DNA from 2 places in the Oenococcus oeni genome. Region 2 is predicted to be linked to the other one. Evidence: predicted binding sites of a transcription regulator. Region 2 holds the regulator's gene; the other holds the start of a gene.

Region 1 (4,434 bases), 450 kb from region 2:
TAAAGCGGCATCATCATCTATTTCGACTGCATCGCCCCAAAAACTTGAAAGAACCTTCTTCATAATTTGATTCAGTTTTTCTGCATTAAAGGAAGCCCCTTGATCGATGATTGTGTAAACTTCTCGTTGAAAAGCCGCCTCGGTCAAATGAGTAATAAAATTATGAAAATAAGTATCGCTTAGACGGTGAGAAAGAGCGAAACGCTTCGTTCTTGGATCATCGGACCGGTTTTCCAGATAGTCCGACAGGAGCAGTTCGTTAAAAGTTGAGGGAGCTTCGACATAATAGGTTGAAGGTTCATAGTTGTAATAGCTTTGATTTTTAGCTGACAAAGCACCTTGACCGGCATGACCGATTTCATGAATTAGAGTATAAACATCCGACAAGCGCCCAGTCCAGCTCATCAGGATGAAGGGATGGACCCCATATGGAAATGTTGTATATCCGCCAGAATCTTTGCCAGTATTTGCCGGGAAATCGACCCAACGATCTTTTAAGAAAGGCTCGATTGTTTTTGTATATTCATCCCCAAGTTTGGCAGTGGCCTTCATCACATAGCTGTAACCGTCTTCAATTGAAGCCTCCGGATTCAATTCGGAGTCCAAATCAAGTTTCCAATCGGCAAAAGTCATTTTCGACAACCCATTGACCTTGGCAACGTGTTTTAAATATTTTTGCGCAACCGGGGCAAAATCGTTCATGATCAAATCAATTTGCCGATCAAACATTGTCCGATCGACTTCTTGGGGAGCCAACAGATAGTCAAAAACTGAATCGTAACCGTGCATTGTTGCCAGTACTTTTTCGTTTGTCACCTGATTAAGATAAGCCGCCGCTGCAGCGTTTTGGTTTTCTCTTAAACCAGTTGAGAAAGAACGGAAAGATTTTTCTCGAATCTCGGCATTTTCGTCGTTTTGGTAGAAATTTTCGTATGCGACAAATGAATTTTTGTATATTTTTCCATCGACTTGAAAATCCTGCATATGATAGTCGCCAGCCCGAAGCTTTGTATAAACATCGTAAGGAGTGTTTAAAGCACTTTGTAAATTCGCGATTGTTTTTTCGACGGTATTTCCTAAATAACTTTTTTTGTCGAGTCTTGTTTTGCGAACCAATTCCGCATAATTGGGATTTTTATTTATTTCTTTAAGAATTTGATCATCGGCGTTAATCAAGGCATCTTTCCAAAAACTTAAAGCAACATCGCTTTTGGTGACAAAGTCCTGAGCGGCATGAGCTATTTCACCAAATTTTTCATCGGAAAAATCCGATGTTTGAGGCATAAAACCATAATTTGCAATTTGATCTATCTCTATTCCCAACTGTTCATAAACCTTCAAGGCTCTTTGAAAATCTTCAAGGCTATGTAAATGCCCATCAAAATTTTTTTGAAAAGCTTTAATCTGGTCCAAGCTATCGCTAATAGCTCTTAGAAATGCATTTTCATCGGCAAAAAGAGGACTCAGATCCCACTTATACCTTTCTTCGAATTCTGAACGTGCTTTTAACTCTGTCATAATTTCCTCCTAAATTTCCAAGTTACGAGTTAATAAAAAGTCTAGCACGGTAAAGCATTTGTAGAAATTCTTACTAAAAAATGTTTCTTTTTTATTTTTTTGAAAAAGTCGCCATGTGTATAATAGTTAAGGGCAAATCGGATGATCGCGCGATGAAAGACTCGTGAGGAAGGTCCATGCCCGCCCAATCTGAGATGATTGGAGTGTTTGTACTGAGCCCAATAAGCGAAGGCAGTATTTAACTGACGGCTAGCGAAAGGACTAAAGCTTAGCCATGTCTGATTAACTTATAAAAGTGCTATAGCGACGAATAACCGGGAAACCGGGGAAGTGAGACGACGTAAACCCTGCAAGCGGGCAACCCAAACTTTTTGGTAGGGGCGGTCAATTTGGCTAAATGAAGTAAAAATTGACACCGGTTTTATCCGGTAGATAGATGATCGTCGAAGAACGTGATCGCCAATCTCGTTTGGAACATAACATGGCCTATAGATTTGCCAAGGCAACCGCAGAGATGCGGTTTTTTTGTGCAATTGTGAAATTTATTGAAAGCGTTTCCAAGTCCCTTGTTAAAGTAGTAAAATGAATTTTGTAATATGGTTCACAAGTAGCGCGAAATCATAGTTTACAAGGGGAAGGTTTTATTATGAAAACAAGTAAGACGCTAAAAAGCATCGCTTTAACGAGCGCTGCGTTTATAATACTTCGGTTACGGACAGCGCAGCAAAAACTGCGAAGCAGACCGCTGGTAAGAAGCTTAAAAATGGGACTTACAAATTGGCAGAGCAGGATTACTATAATGGATATCGTGTTGTAATGTCGATGAAAGTCAAAAACAACAAAATTGTTTCCAATAAATATGATTATGTCAACAAAAAAGGCAAGTCGAAGACTGATGACGCAGCCTATGAAAAAGCAATGAAAAAGGCCAACGGGGTTGGACCTAAGGAATATATTCCAAAGTTAAACGAGGAATTAATTAAAGCTTACGGTTCCAAAGAACCTTCGGCCGTTGTTGACACGGTTTCCGGGGCAACCGAGTCTTCGAATCTTTTCGTTATTTATGCTCAACAGCTCATCAATCGTGCTCAAGCGGGCAACCATAAGACCGTTAAAATTTCTAATATCATTTACTCGGATTGAGCAACATAAATTTTCAACAATCTGAATCAAAAACACTTGTAATTCGAGGGTTCGGCTTACAGGTGTTTTTATGTTCCTTAATACGTAAAATTTAAATGAGAGGTTAAAAATGACAAAAAAGGATTATGCGAAAATCACCTGGCCAATTTTCTTTCAATTGATCAGTCTCCCACAGAAACTCACTGGTTTGATGCCCCTTTTATTCGGTTTTGCCTATGCTCAGTATGCTTTTGGCAGAATTGACTGGATAAATACGCTGCTTTATTTCGTTGCCCAATTCTGTGTTGCTCTCTTTGTATCGGGTTTTAATCATGTACAGGATTTTAAAAAAGCCAAAGATTCAAAATACTTGGAAACGACAAATATTATCAGTTATCGGCATTTGAATCCGAAACACGTTCTTTATTTAATGTTTTCCTTTTTATTAATTGCTTGTTCAATTGGAATTATATTAGTTTTTCGGACAAATTTAATCCTTCTTTTCATCGGTGGGGCAGCGATCTTTGTTGCAATTTTTTACACAGCCGGCCCAATCCCTCTGTCGAGACTTCCTTTAGGAGAGATGTTGTCCGGACCGGTCGAAGGTTTTGGAACCGTTTTTATCGCTTCCTTCATCAACATGCCATATTTGCCGATTTTTTTGTCTTTTCATTCCGAATGGATTGTTAATCTGACGGTCAATCTTGCTGTTCTGTTCCAACTTTTACTTGTCGGTCTGCCATTCGCAATTCTCGATAGTACGGTTATGTTCGCTGATAATATATGCGACTTAAAACAGGACATAAAAAATGAACGTTATACTCTGCCTTTCTATCTGGAAAAAAAGAAAGCCGTCCAAATTTATCCATTTTGGCCATCGACGGCGCTTTTGTTCATCTTAATTTCAGTTATTTTTAATTATTTGCCAATCTGGAGTCTACTGGTTCTTCTTTTATTACCCTGGATAATCAAAAATACCCATGCCTTTATGCAATTTCAGGATAAGGCAACAACTTTTAAAAGCGCTATAAATAACTTGCTGATGATAGGCGCAGCGCAAGTATTGATTATCGTTGCTTTTCTTTTATTTTCTTAAAAAATATATTGCGAAAATCAGAAAAACAAATATTAAGCATGCTATCCAGTCATTCACTTTAAATTTTAATCGATTAAATTTTGTTCTTTTAGGAGCTCCGCCATAACCGCGTGATTCCATTGCCGTTGCCAATTCATCGGCTCGATTAAAACTGGCGATAAATCGGGGAATAAAAGTCGGTACAAGCGATCTCATTTGTTGGAAAATATTTCCTTCGCCGAAATCAACTCCGCGAGCTCGTTGGGCATTCATAATTTTACCTGTTTCATCCATTAGAGTTGGTACAAATCTGAGGGAGAGGGCAAGCATTAGCGATATTTCATCGATGGGGAGATGGAAAAATTTTAATGGTTTTAAAATACTGGATAATCCGTTTGCCAAATTTGTTGGCGAGGTTGTCAAAGTCAATAATGTTGAAATAAAAATAATTAAAACGAAGCGCAAAAAAACGATTATTCCAGAATTGATACCGTACTGTGATATTGTCAACCACCCCCAATGCCAGTAAAGGTGTCCGCCGGTTAGGAAAAGAACCTGCATCATAACTGTGAAAATGATCAGCCAGAGCATCGGCCGTAAACCGTTTAAAAAAAGCCAAAGCGAATTTTTGCAATCAAAACACAAAAAAAGATGAAGGCAAACAGTAATAGATTGGATTGCCAATTATCAGCGAAAAAAGTTAGAAAAATAAAGGCCAG
Region 2 (4,434 bases):
CTTTAAAAGTATGTTGTTGCTCCATATAATTCCTCCAATTTTTTGTTCTATACGCGAGCGCGCGTTATTAAGAGTAACAAAAAAATCCTGATCGAAATCAGGATTTAAAACAGTAATTTAAATTTATTCAATTAACTTTACTATCATTAAAAAACTTAATTAAAAATAGAGAATTTTACATCATTCCCGGCATACCGCCAGCATTAGGAGCAGCTGGAGCAGCTGGAGCGTCTTTCTTAGGAAGCTCGGCAACAACTGCTTCGGTAGTCAAAATCATAGCTGAAACAGAAGCGGCATTCTGCAAAGCAGAACGAGTAACTTTGGTTGGATCAACGATTCCAGCATCAATCATGTTAACCCATTCACCTGTCGCAGCATTGAAACCAACTTCTGGTTTTTCGCTCTTAGCACGTTGAGCAATAACCGAGCCTTCCAAACCGGCATTTTCAACAATTTGGCGTAAAGGCTCTTCTAGGGCACGAAGAACAATTCTTGCACCGGTAGCAACATCGCCTTGTAATGAATCAGCAACTTTCTTAACTTCAGGAATTATATTAACAAATGCGGTTCCCCCACCTGCAACAAAGCCTTCTTCAACGGCAGCACGAGTGGCATTTAAAGCATCTTCAATCCGATACTTCTTTTCTTTTAATTCGGTCTCAGTTGCAGCACCAACTCTAACAACAGCGACGCCACCAGCTAATTTAGCAAGACGCTCCTGGAGCTTTTCGCGATCAAAGTCCGAAGTAGTCGAATCGATTTCTTGACGAATCGACTTGATTCGATCAGCCAAAGCAGTCTTGTCGCCTTTGCCTTCGACAATTGTCGTTTTGTCTTTTGTGATAGTTACACGATTGGCTTGTCCCAATTGGTCAATAGTTACATCTTTAAGTTGTAAACCAAGATCCTCAGTAACAACCGTTGCACCGGTCAAAATTGCAATGTCCTGTAACTGAGCCTTGCGACGATCACCAAATCCAGGAGCCTTAACAGCAGCAACATTAAAGGTTCCACGCAACTTATTCAATACCAAAGTAGGAAGAGCTTCTCCAGTAATGTCGTCCGCGATAATCAAAAGAGAACGTCCCTGTTCGACAACGCTTTGCAAAACTGGCAGAATATCTTGGATGTTGCCAATCTTTTGGTCAGTAATCAAAAGATATGGATTGTCCAAATTTGTTTCCATTTTGTCATTATCGGTAACAAAGTATTGGCTCATATATCCACGATCAAACTGCATACCTTCAACGACATCCAATTCGGTCTCGATACCTTTGGACTCTTCAATCGTGATGACACCATCATGACCAACTTTTTCCATGGCATCGGCAATTAATTTACCAATTTCTTCATTAGCAGCAGAAATAGAAGCAATCTGTTGGATAGAAGATGAATCCTCAACTTCGTGGGAATTCTTGTTTAAACCAGCAACTGCGGCTGCAGTTGCTTTTTCAATTCCACTACGGATACCAACTGGGTTAGCACCAGCTGTAACATTTTTCAAGCCTTCATTAACAATAGCTTGAGTCAAAACAGTTGCTGTAGTTGTTCCATCACCAGCGACATCATTAGTTTTGGAAGCTGCTTCCGTAACAAGCTTGGCTCCCATGTTTTCATAATGATCGTCCAACTCGACAGCTTTCGCAATTGTGACACCATCATTGGTAATTGTTGGTGTTCCATAGCTTTGCTCCAAAACAACATTGCGACCCTTAGGACCGATCGTTGTCTTAACGGCATCCGCTAATTTATCGATTCCAGCTTGCATACGAGTGCGAGCATCTTCAGAAAAGCGTACTTCTTTAGCCATATATTACAATACCCCCAAAATATCTTTTTCGTGAACAATGAGGTAATCTTCCCCGTCGATCGTAACTTGAGAACCGGCATATTTATCAAACATAACTTTATCGCCGACTTTAACAGACTTGGGAGCTTTTGAATCTCCAACACTTGTCTCCGAAATTGCCACAACAGAACCCATCACTGGTTTTTCTTTGGCATTATTTGCAATTAAAATTCCGCCAACCTTTTCTTCTTCAGGTTGGTCAATACTAAGAACAATTCGATCGCCTAATGGTTTGATCATGTATGTAAAACCTCCTTTTAATTTGTTCCGCGTAAAATTATAACGCAATTGGTCAAAAAAGGTCAAACTTTTTGACAAAGTCTGACCTTTTTAAAATTAAATTGAATAATGCCTATTTGGCACTTTTAATGTTTTCAAAATTATCAACGAAATAAATCAAAGTCTGCATCCCGGTCGTTAAATCAACATGCTGGACCCTGACACTATTTGGAACCGTGATTCTAATCGGAGAGAAGTTTAGAATGCCCTTAATACCGGCATCAACCAATTGGTCGGTAACTTCCTGGGCGGATTTTCCGGGAACCGTCAGAATTGCAATCATAACATTTTCTTTATTTAATTCGCTTTTTAAATCGCCAATCGAATAGACCGGGATCGTTTCACCCTTTTCATTATCGATCTTCAGTTCCTTTTTCTTTGGATCGACATCAAATCCCATTACAATCTGAATGTTGCTTGAATGAACAAAGTTGTATTTCATCAAAGCTTGGCCTAAATTACCAGTTCCGACCACGGCAACTTTATTAAGCTTGTCCTGAGACAAAACCTTGCTAAAGAAATCCAGCAAAGCCGAAACATCATAACCGAATCCACGCTTTCCAAGAGCTCCAAAATAAGAAAAATCACGACGAACCGTGGCTGCGTCAAATTTGATCGCCTCGGAAATTTCTGTTGAATTGATCCGCTTTATGCCTGCTTCATGCAGCGAGGATAAATAATAATAATAAATCGGCAAACGTTGAGCGGTTGCGCGTGGTATCTGTGTATCAGCAGTCATAGTATATTCAAATCCTTTCATTGACCTAAGATATATTAATTGTAAACGAATTAGATAAAAAGATCACAAAAATTGTGAAATGCTCACATTCTTGCAAAATTTAAAGATGGATCAACATTCAAATCAAGTGGTGCAAATAATCTCTGTTTGTAATTAAGATAAGCAGCTGCACCGATCATTGCTGCATTATCACCGGATAATTTAATCGGTGCTTCCGTAAGTTCAATTTTATATTCTTTCGATAAATTTTCAAAAGCAGTTCGTAAAGCCAAGTTGGCAGCAACGCCGCCACCGAGCAATAGCTGCTTTGGTTGAAACTTTTCAATTGCCAATCTACTCTTTTCGGTAATTGCTTCAACGACTGCTTTTTGAAAACTTGCAGCAACATCGTTCCTATTGAATTCTTCTGAGACCTGTTCGTGATGGTGAACGTAGTTTAATACAGATGATTTCAAACCGGAAAAAGAAAAATCAAAATCGTCTTCGGTATGTGCAATTGGAAATTTAATAACAGCCTTACCGTGACCAGCCATTTCTTGAATTTCTTTGCCAGCTGGATATTTAAGGCCAAGAATCCGACCAACTTTATCAAATGCTTCGCCGGCAGCATCATCAAGCGTTGTACCGATGATTTGAAAAGTATTCTCTTTTTCCATCCAAAGTAATTCCGTATGACCTCCGGAAACCATAATTGCCAATGCCGGATAAACCGTTGCTTTGACAAAGTTGGCTGCACTGATGTGCCCGGCTAAATGGTTAACGGCAATAAAAGGTAAATGATGGACCATAGCAAATGTTTTCCCTGCCATCAGACCAACCAATAAAGATCCAACTAAACCAGGACCGTAAGTTGCTGCCACCGCGGACAATTGCCGTTCAGGATCATTAATACCGGCTTTTGTCAAAGCTTCTTCCGTTACGCGATTGATCCATTCTAGATGATGGCGGCTGGCAACTTCGGGAACGATTCCACCAAACCTTTGGTGGCTGGCAATTTGAGTGGCGACAACATTGCTGAGAATTGTATTACCGTTTTTAACAACTGCCGCACTCGTTTCATCGGCTGAAGATTCAAAGGCTAATATTATATCATCTGTTTTCTCATTCATAAGCACCATTCCATCTCAATTGCATCCTCATGATCATCATCGTAATAACTGGGCAATTCCTGTATCTCTTTAAAACCGAGCGTTTCATAAAGCTTACGCGCTTTTCTATTTGAACGGCGAACTTCCAAAGACAGAATTCCCAGATTGTTTTCTTTAACCAATTGCCCGGCAAACTTAATCAAGTAACTGCCAAGTCCTTTGTTTTGCCAAATCGGCAGCACGGCAATATTCGTAATGTGCAAATCATGTTGCCGTTTGCGATAAGAGATACCAATGAAAGCAATCGCCTGTCCACCAACATTGGCCGACAAATACAAATTGCCGCGGCCTTGATTGATTTCCGAAACAAAAGCAAATTGATTCCAAGGGGCGGAGCCGGTATAAACAGCCTCTTCAATCGCGACTAATTTTTTCGTATCTTCCAAATCGACCTGGCGAATCAAAATTTGTGTGTTGGC

Evidence for each region. The regulator Rex, encoded in region 2, represses fermentation and respiration genes when NADH is low (regulators of the CRP and FNR family bind a similar motif). The targets are predictions, from matches to a motif close to TTGTGAANTANTTCACAA.
Region 1: the regulator Rex is predicted to act here: its motif matches at 2,108-2,125, upstream of J3U91_RS04895 (FMN-binding protein).

The regions. Positions count from the first base shown of each region.
Region 1 covers NZ_CP084701.1:923,800-928,233, forward strand. The annotation lists gene pepF (oligoendopeptidase F) at 1-1,518, opposite strand, end outside; RNA gene rnpB (RNase P RNA component class B) at 1,652-2,012, shown strand; gene J3U91_RS04895 (FMN-binding protein) at 2,296-2,661, shown strand; gene J3U91_RS04900 (prenyltransferase) at 2,771-3,736, shown strand; partial or broken gene J3U91_RS04905 (energy-coupling factor transporter transmembrane component T family protein) at 3,725-4,434, opposite strand, start outside.
Region 2 covers NZ_CP084701.1:1,372,080-1,376,513, forward strand. The annotation lists gene pnuC (nicotinamide riboside transporter PnuC) at 1-25, opposite strand, end outside; gene groL (chaperonin GroEL) at 176-1,810, opposite strand; gene J3U91_RS07230 (GroES family chaperonin) at 1,814-2,089, opposite strand; gene J3U91_RS07235 (redox-sensing transcriptional repressor Rex) at 2,202-2,867, opposite strand; gene tsaD (tRNA (adenosine(37)-N6)-threonylcarbamoyltransferase complex transferase subunit TsaD) at 2,951-3,976, opposite strand; gene rimI (ribosomal protein S18-alanine N-acetyltransferase) at 3,973-4,434, opposite strand, start outside.